2 regions of the Stenotrophomonas sp. 3(2025) genome follow, and region 1 is predicted to be linked to the other one. Evidence: predicted binding sites of a transcription regulator. Region 1 holds the regulator's gene; the other holds the start of a gene.
The links. The regulator FliA, encoded in region 1, starts transcription of late flagellar genes. The targets are predictions, from matches to a motif close to TAAAGTTTNNCNNNCNNNGGCCGATAA.
Positions count from the first base shown of each region.

Region 2: the regulator FliA is predicted to act here: its motif matches at 3,064-3,090, upstream of ACUXVE_RS11195 (methyl-accepting chemotaxis protein).

Region 1 covers NZ_JBQOIF010000030.1:28,126-35,333, forward strand. The annotation lists gene motD (flagellar motor protein MotD) at 1-218, opposite strand, end outside; gene ACUXVE_RS18210 (flagellar motor protein) at 220-960, opposite strand; gene ACUXVE_RS18215 (chemotaxis protein CheA) at 1,107-2,933, opposite strand; gene ACUXVE_RS18220 (protein phosphatase CheZ) at 2,936-3,541, opposite strand; gene cheY (chemotaxis response regulator CheY) at 3,541-3,933, opposite strand; gene ACUXVE_RS18230 (RNA polymerase sigma factor FliA) at 3,953-4,696, opposite strand; gene ACUXVE_RS18235 (MinD/ParA family ATP-binding protein) at 4,693-5,580, opposite strand; gene flhF (flagellar biosynthesis protein FlhF) at 5,567-7,186, opposite strand.
Region 2 covers NZ_JBQOIF010000012.1:79,816-87,023, forward strand. The annotation lists gene ACUXVE_RS11190 (PepSY domain-containing protein) at 1-411, shown strand, start outside; gene ACUXVE_RS11195 (methyl-accepting chemotaxis protein) at 498-3,035, opposite strand; gene ACUXVE_RS11200 (arylamine N-acetyltransferase family protein) at 3,238-4,071, shown strand; gene ACUXVE_RS11205 (VOC family protein) at 4,104-4,475, opposite strand; gene ACUXVE_RS11210 (transporter substrate-binding domain-containing protein) at 4,589-5,305, shown strand; gene ACUXVE_RS11215 (LysR substrate-binding domain-containing protein) at 5,342-6,244, opposite strand; gene ACUXVE_RS11220 (GIY-YIG nuclease family protein) at 6,488-7,042, opposite strand; gene ACUXVE_RS11225 (D-alanyl-D-alanine carboxypeptidase family protein) at 7,127-7,208, shown strand, end outside.

The DNA.
Region 1 (7,208 bases):
ACCTGCTTGTTGCCCACCTGCACCGGATTGATGGTGCGCGGCGCACCACCGAAGGCATCGGTGAGGGCGTCGGCCATGATCCGGTACTTGCCCTCGTTGACCGAGGAGATTGCGTACATGACCACGAAGAAGGCGAGCAGCAGCGTCATCAGGTCGGCATAGGGGATGGCCCATGCCTCGTGATTGGCGTGCTCTTCGTGGTGCTTGCGGCGGGCCATGTCAGTGCAGGAAGCCGGAGAGGTTGGTTTCGATGTTGCGCGGGTTCTCGCCCTGGGCAATCGAGATCAGGCCTTCGATGACCATTTCGCGGTCGCGGCTGGAATGGGCGATGACGCCCTTCAGCTTGGCGGCGATGGGCAGGAACAGCAGGTTGGCCGAGGCGATGCCGTAGATGGTGGCGGTGAACGCGGCGGCGATGCCGTGGCCGAGCTTGCTCGGGTCGGCGAGGTTCTTCATCACCGCGATCAGGCCGAGCACGGCGCCGATGATGCCCAGCGTGGGCGCATAGATGCCCATGCTTTCAAAGACCTTGGCAGCGGCCTGGTCCTGGTGCTCCTGGCTGCCCAGTTCGATCTCCAGCATGTGCCGGATCGATTCGGGTTCAACGCCGTCCACCAGCAGCTGCAGGCCCTTGCGCAGGAACGGGTCCTGCTGCGCTTCCACCTGCGATTCCAGGCCGAGCAGGCCCTGGCGGCGGGCGATGTTGCTCCACTCCACGATCTGCTGGATCAGTTCACGACGGTCGCTGTGCGGCGGCCGCACGACCCAGCGCACGATCTTGAAGGCGTGCTTGAACACCGCTGGCGAGGTGTGCAGCAGGATGGCGGCGATGGTGCCGACGATGACGATCACGAACGCCGCAGGCGACCACAACGACGCCAGGCCGGCGCCCTTGAGGATGCTGCCACCGACCAGCGAGGCCAGGGCGAGGAAAAGTCCAATGAGGCTGAGTCTATCCATGGGTCCGGTATCGGCTTGTATGAATGGGACTTGAGACACCGGTAGGTCGTGTACAGACGGTAGTCACAGTTTTCGGGTCGCCGGGCATGGCCCGGCGCTACCCTGCGGGGCCGTTTCCGGTAGCGCCGGGCCATGCCCGGCGGGCTTCAGCGCAGCCCATCCACGTCCAGGATCAGGGCCATGCGACCATCGCCGATCAAGGTTGCACCGGCATAACCGCGCAGGCCGCGCAGGGCCCTGGGCAGTGGCTTGATGACCACTTCCTCACGGCCGCGCACCTGGTCCACCACCAGCCCGAAGCGTGCTTCACCGGCCTGCAGCACGACGATCGTCAGCAGGGGCGAGGCGGCCGGCGTCACATCCAGCCATTGCCGCAGGTCCACCAGCGGCAGCGTGTGCGAGCGACGGTCAAGCACGGCGCGACCGTCGAACCAGCCCAGCGAGGTGCGCGGCGCATGCAGCACTTCCATCACACGGGCCAGCGGCAGCGCGTAGACGTCTTCGCCGGCCTGCACCAGCAGGGTCGGCAGGATCGCCAGGGTCAGCGGTACGCGGATCATGAAGCGGCTGCCGCGGCCCAGTTCCGACTGGATCTGGATCTGCCCGCTCAGTTCGCGGATGCGTGACTGCACCACGTCCATGCCGACGCCGCGGCCGGAAATGTCGGTGACCTGCTGCTTGGTCGAGAACCCCGGCAGGAACACCAGGTGCAGGCATTCCTCGCTGCTCAGGCGGGCGGCGGCTTCCGGATCGATCAGGCCCTTCTCGCGCGCCTTGGCGCGCAGTTTTTCCGGATCGATGCCGGCACCGTCGTCCTGCACTTCGATGCTGACGTAGTCGCCTTCCTGCTGTGCCGACAGGCGCACGTGGCCCATCCGCGGCTTGCCCTGCGCTTCGCGCAGGTCAGGCATTTCCACGCCATGGTCGATGGCGTTGCGGACCAGGTGCACCAGCGGGTCGGCCAGCGCTTCGACCAGGTTGCGGTCGAGCTCGGTTTCGGCGCCGATCAGTTCCAGGTCCACTTCCTTCTTCAGCGAACGCGCAACGTCGCGCGCCACCTTCGGGAAGCGCGAGAACACCTTGCCGACCGGCTGCATGCGGGTGCGCATCACCGCCGACTGCAGGCGTGCGGTGGCGATATCCAGCGTGGACACGGCGCGGTCCAGTTCTTCGTCGCGCAGGCGCGTGCGCAGCGTCTTCAACCGGTTTCGTGACAGCACCAGTTCGCCGATCAGGTTGACGATGGCGTCCAGGCGCTTGGTGTCCACGCGCACGGTGTGTTCGGCTTCGGCGACAGGCTTGTTGGGTGCGGGCTTGGCAGCGGGCGGGGCCGGCGAGGGCGCCGGTCGCGGTGCCGGTGCCGCAACAGCCGCTGCGGTGGTGTTGCTGCCCGGGGCGGCGCCGCCGTGCAGCTGGTCGAGCAATGCCTCGAACTCGTCCTCGCTGATCATGTCGTCGGCCTTCTTCGCCGCCGCCACGGTTGTCGGCGCCTTGCCGCCATGCAGCTGGTCGAGCAGGGCCTCGAATTCGTCGTCGGTGATCAGGTCGCCGCCGCCCGCACCCGGCGTCGCGGCCGCAGGCGCGGCAGCGCCGCCGCCATGCACGTCGAACTGGGCGACCAGTTCGGGCGGGGCAAAGCCCGGCTCGGTGCCCGAAGACACCGCGTCAAGCATCGATTGCAGGTAATCCAGTGACTGCTGGGCGGCATCGAAGTGATGCGCCTGCAGGACGGCCTGGCCGGCGCGTGCGGCGCCCAGCGCTTCCTCGGCGGCGTGGCACAGCTCGACCATTGCGGTGATGCCGAGGAAACCTGCGCCGCCCTTCAGCGTGTGGTAGCCGCGGAACACCGCGTTGAGCTGTTCATTGTCCTGCGGTGCCTGTTCCAGCGACACCAGCTGTTCGCCGAGGCGATCCAGGATCTCCTGGGCCTCGATGATGAAATCGGCAGTGATGTCGTCGGCTACTGCGCCCATGGTTACAGCCCCAGATCCGACAACAGGTCGTCGGCGTCGTTCTGCGAGACCGCATGGCGGTCCAGTCCCTTCAGTGCCGGCCCAGCCAGTTCCGGATCGGTGCGATGCTGTTCCGGCGGCAGGCCGAGCGCGCCGAAGCCTTCGTGCACGCGGCGGACGATGCCCACCACGCGACGGATGATCTGCCCGGTCAGGTCCTGGTAGCTCTGGGTCAGGGCGATCTCGGTGAGGTTGTGGCGGATGCGGTCGAGCTGTACGTCCTGGCCCGGCTGCAGGCCGTCGGCGCGCAGCTGTTCGGTCAGGCTGCGGCACTCTTCGGCCAGGTCCAGGGTGCGGTGGGTGGCCTGTTCGGTCATCGCCACCACGTGGTCCAGGCGCGCGCAGGCATCGTCCAGCTCGCCGGCTTCATCGGGCACGGTCGGCAGTTCGCCCAGCGCCTGGCCCAGCTCGCGGGCGAGCCGCGAAAGGCCGCTCATCATCGGCTGGGTGCGCAGCGCGACCAGGCCGTCGATGCGCTGGCGCCACGCCGCCTCGTCGCCGGATTCCAGTGCATCCAGTGCTTCCTGCAGGCGCAGGGCGAGGGCGCTCTTGTCGACCGTGGTATCCATCAAGCGCTGGCCGCCAGGCGTTCGAAGATCTTGCCGAGCTTCTCTTCCAGCGTCTGTGCGGTGAACGGCTTGATGATGTAACCGTTCACGCCGTTCTGCGCCGCTTCGATGATCTGCTCGCGCTTGGCTTCGGCAGTCACCATCAGCACCGGCAGGGTCTTCAGCTTGGCATCGGCACGGATGGCCTTGAGCAGTTCGATGCCGGTCATCACCGGCATGTTCCAGTCGGTGACCACGAAGTCGAACGGCTGGCTCTGCAGCAGCGACAGCGCGGCATGCCCGTCCTCGGCTTCGGCGGTATTGGTGAAGCCCAGATCGCCCAGCAGGTTCTTGACGATACGACGCATGGTCGAGAAATCGTCGACGATCAGGATGCGCATGTTCTTGTTCAAAGCAGAGTTCCTTTGTTGATCAGCTCTCGAGGCCGGCGTCGGCCGCCTCGAAAATCTTCAGTCGGCCACGCAGGCGCAGGACCGCCTGGCCGTGGATCTGGCAGACCCGCGACTCGCTCACGCCGAGCACTGCGCCGATCTCCTTCAGGTTCAGTTCCTGCTCGTAGTAGAGCGACAGCACCAGCTGTTCGCGCTCGGGCAGGTGGCCGATGGCATTGCCCAGCTCGCGGCCGAATTCACCGCGCTCCAACACCTGCTGCGGGGTCGGGCCGCCCTGGGCGACGGTGTCCAGCTCGCCCTGGTCTTCAATGCGCGACTCCAGGCTCAGTACCTGGCCGCGCGAGGCGTCCTCCATCAGGCGCAGGTACTCGGGCAGCGGCATCTCCATCGCGGCGGCCACTTCGGTGGCACTCGCGGCGCGGCCGGTGCTCTGCTCCAGGCGGCGGATGGTGGCCGCAGCGTCACGCGCACGGCGGTGCACCGAACGCGGTACCCAGTCGCCACGTCGGATCTCATCGATCATCGAACCACGGATGCGGATCGAGGCGTAGGTCTCGAACGAGGCGCCCTGGTCGGCGTCGTAGCTGCGCGAGGCTTCGATCAGGCCCATCATGCCGGCCTGGATCAGGTCGTCCACCTCAACGCTGGCCGGCAGGCGTGCGGCCAGATGGTGGGCGATGCGCCGCACCAGGTCCGAGTGCTGGGCGATGACCTCGTTGGCCGCCGTGCGCTGGACCTCTCTGTACTGGGCGGCGCCTTTCATGCGGCCACCCCGCGCTGCTTGATGATGCGTTCGAGGAAGAACTCGACGCCCCCGCGCGGCTCGGTCGGTGCCTGCCAGCGGGCGGTGCGGCGGGCGATCTCGGTGATCGCCAGTGCCGACGGGCTGGACGGATAGGCCTTCACCACCGGCTGCTGGCGCTGCACCGACAGGCGCAGCCAGTCGTCCTGCGGCACGCAGCCGAGGTAGTTCAGCGAGACATCGGCGAGGAATTTCTCGCAGACGCGGGTCAGCTTCTCGTACAGCACGCGGCCTTCGTTGGGGTCGCGCACCATGTTGGCCACCACTTGGATGCGGTCCACGCCACGTTCGCGTGACAGCACCTTGATCAGCGCATAGGCGTCGGTGATCGAGGCCGGTTCATCACAGACCACCACCACGGTGTCCTGCGCGGCCTGGCAGAAGGTCAGCACGCCGTCGGTGATGCCGGCGGCGGTGTCCACCACCATGATGTCCAGCTCGCGCTCCAGTTCGGAGAACACGTTGACCAGGCCGACATGCTCGGCCGGGGCCAGCTCGGCCATGTGCCGGCGGCCGGACGCAGCCGGTACCACCAGCACGCCGTTCGGGCCTTCGATGATCACGTCATCCAGGCTGCAGCGGCCAGCGACCAGGTCGGCCAGGGTGTTGGTGGGGCTCAGGCCCAGGATCACGTCGATGTTGGCCAGGCCCAGGTCGGCGTCCAGCAACAGGGTGCGTTTGCCCATTCCGGCAAGCGCCACGGCCAGGTTGGCCGATACGTTGGTCTTGCCGACGCCGCCCTTGCCGCCGGTCACGGCAATCGTGCGCACAGGGCCCAGCGGCTCGCTGCGGGTCGCCGTCAGCGGGAAGGTGGTGGTCAGCTTGGCGTACTCACGCGACGGCATGGTTCAACTCCGGGTTGCAGGGCATATCGGCCGCGCGGCGCAAATCTTCAAGGCGAAGTACAAGATTGGCTGCACTGGCCCGGTGCAGGTCGTCCGGGACGTCCTGGCCATCGGTCACCCAGGTGATCGGCAGCTTGTGGTCCACCGCCACCGACAGGGCGTTGCCGAAGCGGCCGGTCTCGTCCAGCTTGCTCAGCACCAGGCCCTGCAGGTTGGCCGCGCCGAAGCGGCGGACCACCTCGTCCATGTCGCCGAAGCTGGTGTTGGCCGGCAGTACCAGCAGGGTGCGGACCTGGCGGGCGGCGCGCAGCCACTGCAGCTGGGCGGCCAGCGCACGGTCGCGCGGGCCCAGGCCAGCGGTGTCGATCAGCACCAGCTTGTAGTCCTTCAGGCGTTCCAGCAGCTGGTCCAGGTCGGTACCGCTGTTGGCCTCGTGCACGGCGATGCCGAGCTGGCGGCCGTAGCCGTACAGCTGTTCGCGGGCGCCGATGCGCATCGTATCGGTGGTGACCAGGGCGACGTCGCGGGCGGCATGGGCTTCGGCGAAGCGCGAGGCCAGCTTGGCGATGGTGGTGGTCTTGCCGGCGCCGGTCGGGCCGACCAGGGCGATCACGCCGCCTTCCTCCATCGGATCGACCGGGGCGATCGGCAGCTTGCGCGAGATCAGCCCCAGCATCAGGCCGCGGCCGCGATGCGCTTCGGTTTCCAGCGGGATCTGCATGGCCACGTCGCGGGCGATGCCGGCATCGAAGCCGTACTCGTCCATCAGGTCCAGTGCCGTAGCGCGCACCGGACTACCGCGCAGGCGCTCGTCGGTGAAGCGGTTCATCTCGCGCTCGATCACCTGGCGCATGCCGGCCACTTCCTGGCGCAGGTGGCGGATCTCGGCGTCATCGGCGACCAGGGTCAGCGCGGGTGCTGGCGCCAGCGCCGGCATCGGTGCCGGTGCAGCCTCGGTCGGCTGCACGGCAACCGGCGCGCGTGAGGCTTCGTCTTCGGGGGCCGTGGTGGCCTGCAGTGCAACCGGCAACGGCGGCGGCGTCACTGCCGGCATCTGCGCGCTGTCTTCCAGCGGCGGGTCGATCTGGAAGCGGGCGCGGTTCACCGGCGCGGCTGCCGCAGGCGAGGGCGCCACGATGGCGTCGGCAAACGGGGCGAAGATCTGTTCCGGCAGCGTCGCTTCATTGACGGCGGCACGCGCCAGGGTGGAGGCGAAGCCGGTGCTGCCACGCGTCGGCACGATCTCGTCGGCGCTGTCCAGGGTGCGGCCGGTAGCGCCGACGGCGGCGCGGGCCAGAGCGGCGACGGCCGAGGTGGTGGCGGCCACCGGCTCCGGTGCCGGGGTGCCGCTGCGACGGCGGGTGACCGCGGCGATCACTGCGTCGGCCGCGCTGCGCGGCTTCGGCGCGGGCGGCGGTGCCACGTCGCGGCGCGACGCTTCCAGGGCGCGCTGTACGGCGCTCTCATCGTAGTTGGCGGCGGCCACGATCTCGATGCCTTCCTCGATCCGGCGGTTGGACAGGATCACGGCATCAGGACCATGTTCCTTGCGCACCAGGTTCATGGCCGAGCGCATGTCGGCGGCGACGAATCGTTTGATTTTCATGCTGTGGTCACGGGACGAAGTC
Region 2 (7,208 bases), on a different contig from region 1:
GCGCCGATGGTGCTGATCGGCAACGGCACGGGCATCGCCGGCCTGCGCAGCCTGCTGCGCGAAGCCGCGCACCAGGGCGAGCACGGCCACTGGCTGCTGTTCGGCGAGCGTCAGCGCGCGCACGATTTCCTGTTCGCCGACGAGATCATCCGGTGGCAGGCTGACGGGCATCTGCTGCGCTTGGATCAGGCCTATTCGCGTGATGTGGACGATGGCAGCTACGTACAGCACCGACTGCGCGCTGCGACCGATGAACTGCAGGCCTGGTTGGCACGAGGTGCAGTGATCCATGTGTGTGGATCGCTGCACGGCATGGCCGACGGCGTGGACCAGGTGCTGCGCGAGGCACTGGGCGATGAAAGGGTGGAGCTGCTGCTGGAGAATGGGCGCTACCGGCGCGACGTGTATTGAATCCGTTCGCCGGGCATGGCCCGGCGCTACCCTTCATGGGTTTCAACGGTAGCGCCGGGCCACGCCCGGCGAAGGCGATCAGGCCATCACGCTGCAGCCCGTGCCCGGCGCTCGGGCTGCAGCCGGAACGCGGCCACCGCTTCGGCCAGCGCGCGCACCTGGGTCTGCATCTGCGCAGTCGACGCGCCGGCTTCTTCCACCAGGCTCGCATTGCGCTGCGTGCTGGCCTCCATCTGTACGACGGTCTGGTTTACCTGGGCAATGCCCGCATGCTGTTCGTGCGAGGCACTGCGGATACCGGCCAGCAGGCCGGCCAACTGCTGCACGCTGCTGACGATCTCGTCCATCGTCGTACCCGCCTGCTTGGCCTGCGCACTGCCCTGGTCGACCCGCGTCATCGAATCCTCGATCAAACCCTTGATCTGCTTGGCCGCATCGGCACTGCGCTGGGCCAGCAAGCGCACTTCGGCCGCCACCACCGCGAAACTTCGGCCCTGCTCGCCTGCACGCGCGGCCTCCACTGCCGCGTTGAGGGCCAGGATATTGGTCTGGAAGGCGATGCCATCGATCAGCTGGATGATGTCACCGATGCGCCGCGACGCCGCACTGATGCCCTGCATGGTGGCCACCACCTGGCCGACCGCGGTGCCGCCGCGCTCGGCAACCCGGGCGGCCTCACGTACCAGTCCATCGGCGCGCTCCGTCGCATCGGCGTTGCGGCCGACGGTATCGGTCAGTTCATGCATCGATGCAGCGGTTTCTTCCAGGTTGGCGGCCTGCTGTTCCGTGCGCTGGGAAAGATCGTGATGGCCGGCAACGATTTCACCCACCCCCACATCCAGGCGGACGGTGGCCTGCTGGATGCGGGTGACGATGTGGCCCAGCTGCGCGACGGTGGCGTTGGCATCGTCACGCATGCGAGCAAACACGCCCTGCAGGTCGCCCTCCAGGCGCACGCTCAGGTCGCCGCGTGCCAGTGCGGCCAGCAGCGCCTGCAGATCACCGAGGTTGGCCTCGAAGGTGGACAGCAGGCGATTGATGCTGGTCGACAGCGTGCGCACGAAGCCCTGCTTGCCCTCCAGCACGATGCGTCCCTGCAGCTCGCCATGCGCCGCCGCGTCGACCAGTGCCGCCACTTCGGTTTCCAGCAGTGTCTCCAGCGCGCGGCTGCGCCATTCCACTGCCACGCCGAGGAAGTGGTCGTCCTCGACGATGGCGTTGGCGATCAGCTGGTAGCGGGTGCCGGCGTGGCCGATCTCGCGCTCTTCGCGCTGACGGACACCAATCAGCCCCGCCAGTACCGGGTGCAGGCGGACCGCGTCGCTGCCAAGCAACGACTCTGCAGGACGATCCAGCAGCTTCAGCAGCGCTGGATTGGCGTAGGCCACCTGCCCTTCCGCGTCGACCACCATCAAGCCGGTCTGCGCGCTGTCCAGCGCTTGCCGCACGCGCGTGTTGCCGCGCGCAACCGCGCGCTCGGTTTCGATCCGCGCACGCAGGCGTTGCTGCATGTCGACCAGGCACTGCGCAAGCTGGCCGATCTCATCGTTGACGTTGTGCACGCGCAGCGTGGTGTCGAGCCGATCATCGGCGATATCGCCAGCGAAACGCAGGGTGTCCTGGATCGGTCGACGCACCGCGCGGACGACCAGCACCAGGCTGGTGATCAGCACACCGGCCACCAGCAGCAGGGTGGCCACGAACAGCACGCTGGCCATCCGTGCGCCCGACTGCTGACGAAGCTGCGCCTGGGCCAGTGCCGCAGTCTGTGCCTGCTGGAATGCGGCCAGTGCCGGGCCCACGGCTGCCGCCGTCTCGAGCAGCGACTGTGCTTCCACATCCAGGCCGACACGCGCGGCGGTATAGCCCAGCAGCGCGGCCTGGTAGGCCTCCATGCCCGTGCGCACGTGCTCCTGCACCTCGGCTGGCAGGCCCGCCAATGCCAGATCGAAGGGCAGCTTTTCTTCGCTGGCACGATCGGCGTGGGTGGAATCGCCGTCGAGCAGCAGCAGCGCTTCCTGGCGCCGCATCCGCTGCACATGCAGGGAAAGCGCAGGGCGCTCCAGCGCGTCCACCTGTGCCTGCAGCGCGTCGGCGGACTGCTGCAGCTGCGCGGCCAGGCCTGCGTCGCCGCGCCCCATCTCATCCACCCGCTCGAACAACGCGGCGATGCCCTGCGAGAATGCATCAACAGCTTCAGTCATCGCCTGCAGCACCTTGCGCCGACCCGCATCCATCGGCATTGCACGCAACGCCTGCAGATCCTGCTTCAACATCCGCTGCGTGGCCAGCAACAGGCTGCGGTCGGTATCGTCGAAACTTCGCGCATACTGGGTCTGCAGGCGCCGGGCCTCGGCCATCCGCGCTGCCAGCGAAGCGACGCGGTCACTGCCGTGCTGGTAGCTGGCCTGATCGCGCGCCGCCTGCATGCTCGCATGGCTGCTCCATGCATGCACGGCGGCGATGGCCACCAGGCCCAGGCTGCAGACCAGCAGGGTCGCCTTGAGCTTGTCGGCGACGCTCAGCCGATGGGGCTGCAACCAGCGCAGCAGGCCAGGGAAACGGGAACGCAACCCGGCAACGCGGCTACGCAGGGACCGAAGGTGGGGAACGACGGCCGGCATGACAGACTCCAGGCGGAAGGACGCACCTGTATCGACCGGTTGCAGAAGAACTTTAGCCCCGGATTGATTCCTGCCACGAGCGGCGGGCAGTTGTCGCTGTTGTACCGGCCGCAGGCGACCGGGGGATGACACCGGCGGGATGCGCTTGACCTCAACCCCGGTTGCGGTATCACAGTGGAGGCCCCTGCCCGTGATGCCTGCCATGCCCATCGACGTCCCCCGCTACCTGCAGCGCCTGCAGCTGGATGCCCCGCCCCCGCTCACCCTGGCCGGGCTGACCCTGCTGCAGCAGCGCCACAACGCCCTGCTGCCGTTCGAGACCCTGACCAGCCTGCTGCGCGACGCGGTGGCGATCGACCTGGACAGCGTCCAGCACAAGCTGCTGCACGCGCAGCGCGGCGGTTACTGCTTTGAACTCAATGGCGCGTTCCTGGCCCTGCTGCAGGCCTTGGGCTTCGATGCGCAGCCACTGAGCGCACGGGTGCTGCTGTCGGCCACCGAGGGCGAGCTGACTGCGCGTACGCATCTGCTCCTGCGGGTGCGTCTGCAGGAAGAGGATTGGCTGGTCGATACCGGCTTCGGCAGCCTGACCCCGACCGTACCGCTGCGCCTGCACGAGACCGCAGTGCAGGACACACCGCACGAGCGTTACCGCGTGCGGACGCTGGATGATGGCGACTTCATGCTCGCCGCCGAGGCGGAGGACGGCTGGCGGGCGCTGTACCGCTTCGACCTGCAGCCACCGGCGCCGATCGACAACGAGGTAGGCAACTGGTACGTGTGCACGCATCCGCAGTCGAGCTTTCCCGGCCAGCTGCGTGCATCACTGACCGGGCCGGATTGGCGACGCACCATCGGCAGCGGCAACTACACCGAATACCGCCCGGGCCAGGCGCCGGCCAAGCGCCCGCTGCGTGATGTGCAGGATGTGCGCGAGGTGCTGCAGCGGGGCTTCGGCATGCGCCTCCCCGACGATCTGCGGTTGGATCCGGCCATCGCCGATTGGCTGCAGCGATCACGGGCCACGTCCGTGTAGCGCCGCGCCATGTTCGGCTGCCGTCCTTGCCGCTATGGGTTGACGGGTGCCTGCAAGGCAATCCGGTTGCCCTCGCTGTCGCGGATCTCGGCCACCCGCCAGCCACCGGCCACGGCCGGGCCAAAGCACAGCACCGCGCCGGCCTGCAGGGCACGCTGCAGGCTCCGATCCAGATCGTCCACGCCCAGGTAGATGCGCGGGCCCTGCTCCGACGGCACGTAGTCGGCGCCGTGTACCAGCGCCATGCTGGCACCTGCGGCGTCGTCGTTGAACGACAGGTAGGCCATCCGACAGTCATGCAGGTCGATCGGCGCTTCGATGCGCACCTGCAGCCAGTGCTCGTAGAACATCACGGCGCGTTCGAGATCGGCGACCGGAACTTCAACATGCAGGATGGGATTCATGGTGATGGTGCTCGGCGTGCAGGTGGATGAAAGGCAGCATCGCCGCCCTGTGCACGGCACGATACGGCCCCGACTGGCATGCTGGACAGCCTGCCACCGTACTGGAAGCGCCCATGTCCCTGGCCGATCACCGTCATGCCCTGGCCCCGTTGGGCTTCCTGCGCGTTGCCATCAACCTGGGCAACCCGGTGCTGGCCCAGGGCGACGCCAATTCACCACGTGGGCCGTCGGTGGAGCTGGCCACCGCGCTGGCACAGCGGCTGGGTGTGCAGGCACGCTTCAGTTGCCACGACGCGGCCGCATCGGTGGTTGCAGCGGCCAGCGACGATGCATGGGATCTGGCCTTCCTGGCGGTGGACCCGGCACGTGCCGACCGCATTGCCTTCAGCGCGCCGTACGTGGAGATCGAAGGCACCTATCTGGTGCGCGATGACAGTCCAGCACAACGGGTTGCAGACCTTGATCGCAACGGGCTGCGCATCGCGGTGGGACGCGGCGCCGCCTACGATCTGTTCCTCAGCCGTGAGCTGCGGCACGCGACGATTGAACGTGCCGACACCTCGGCCGCGGCCATCACCCTGTTCGGCCAGCAGCGGCTGGATGCAGCGGCCGGCGTACGCCAGCCCCTGCTGGCCTGGGCGCAGGCACATCGCGGCCATCGCGTGCTGGCCGATCGCTTCACCGTCATCCAGCAAGCGGTTGCCGCGCCCATCGTACGGCCCGCAGCGGCGTTGCAGGCGCTGTTCGCGGAAGTGCAGGCGATCAAGGCCGGGCCGCTGCTGGGCGAGGCCTTCGCGCGTGCCGGGCAGGCAGTCACGCTGTTGCGGTGACGCTCACTTCATGGCGTCGCGCCTGCCCGGGTGACACTACCCCGCGTCTGCGGCCTGCATGTGCCGCACATGCTCGGCCGCCTGGGCGTGCAACCATTCGCGGAAGGCCAGGAAACCACGGTGCCGCACCGAGCGCTGCGGATACACCAGCCAATGCGGCCATGCGGTTTTCAGGCGCCGGTCCGACAACGCAACCAACTGGCCGGAATCCAGCAGCAGCCGCGCCCGCGTCACCCGTCCCAGGGCAACACCGACGCCGCCCAGTGCGGCGCGATGGTGGGCTTCGGAATCATCCAGCACCGCCACGTACCGCGCCGGCGGGCGCTGCCCGGTCAGCGCGAACCATGCGCCCCACGCGCCGTCGGGGTCTCCCAGCAGCGGCCACTGTGCCAACGGTAGGTGGCCGATGCCGCCCATGCGCTCGATCAGTGCCGGGCTGGCCATGGGCAGCAGCCATTCGTCGAACAACGGTTCCACCACCAGCCCCGGCCATTGTCCGCTGCCCAGCCGCAGCGCTGCATCGAACTGCAGCTGCCGGTCGAAGTCGATCAGCCGCTCGCTCGACTGCAGATTGATTTCGATCTGCGGATGCGCCGCCACGAAGTTGCCCAGGCGTGGCACCAGCCAGGCGCTGGCCATCGACGGCACGGCGCTGAGGGTGAGCACATGCTCCGGTCGAGCGGCGTAGGGCTGGAAGGCTTCGTTGATCGCATCCAGGTGTGGGCCGATCTGATCCAGCAGGCGCTGCCCTTCCAGGGTCAAGGCCACACCGCGTGCCTGCCGTATCAGCAGCGGCTGGCCCAGGCGTTCCTCGAGCTGGCGCATCTGATGGCTGAGCGCACTGACCGTCAGGTTCATCGACGCGGCGGCGCGGGACAGGTTGCCCAAGCGTGCGGCAGCGACGAAGCCCTGCAGGGCATGTAGCGGCGGGCGGGACATAAGCCTTGAATTCCTCTCAAGTCGACCTTGCGGAAATGTCGCTTTTTGCACCGCCATGCTGCCCGTATCGTGCATTCCACTCAAGTGGAGACACGATCATGAACATCTTCAGCGGTCTGTTGTTCCTGCAGGGTCATGTGACCAACGTTGCCCTGGCCCAGCGCCTGACCAGTCCCGTTCCCGCAGCGCCCGATGCACGCCGGGCACCCCGTCCGGGCAACCCCCCGGCCGCCCCGGGCAGTGTCACCACCCGCGCTGCAGGTGCTCGGGCAACCACGGCTGCGGATCGATAGCGAGCGCGCGATACGCATCGATGGCGGCGCGCAGTGCGGCCACGCCGACGGGCGAACGCAGGCTTTCCTCTTCCGGCACCTGCACTGCGGCCCAGTCATGCAGCCGGTCCAGGCGCTGGACCATCGCAGCCCGCAGCCACAGCCGCAGCGGATAGGTGTGATAGCCCTGCTGCGCCAGCGCTTGCACAGCTTGGGCCAATGCAGCGTTGGCCCCGCGCACCCATTCGGTGTGCCCACCGGCCTTGTCCTGCACCGTCATCGGTGCCGGTGCACGATGCAGCTTGAAGGGCCGGCGCAACTGCAGTTCCAGGTCACGCGCATCCCGCTCTGATTCCGCCTCGACCAGCGCGCCTGCTTCCAGATCGAAGAACTCGAACCAGCGCCGATGCAGCGCACTGATCCGGCCCAGCGGATCGCGCGAGAAGCCGATCTTCGCGTAGTCCTCCCAGGCACAGGGAAAGACGTAGGCGAACACGCGGCCATCGATGCGGATGTCGGAACCCATTTCCACAGGATCGCGTGGCGGGTATTCGCAGGATGTGCAGGCAATGCCCACGGCATGCGTACTTCCAGCTACGCTTGCGCGACCATGTCTTCATCGCACGCCCCTCGCCCGCCCGTGTCATCGATCACGATCGATGCTGTCTCGCTCGACATCCTGCAGCAGCAGC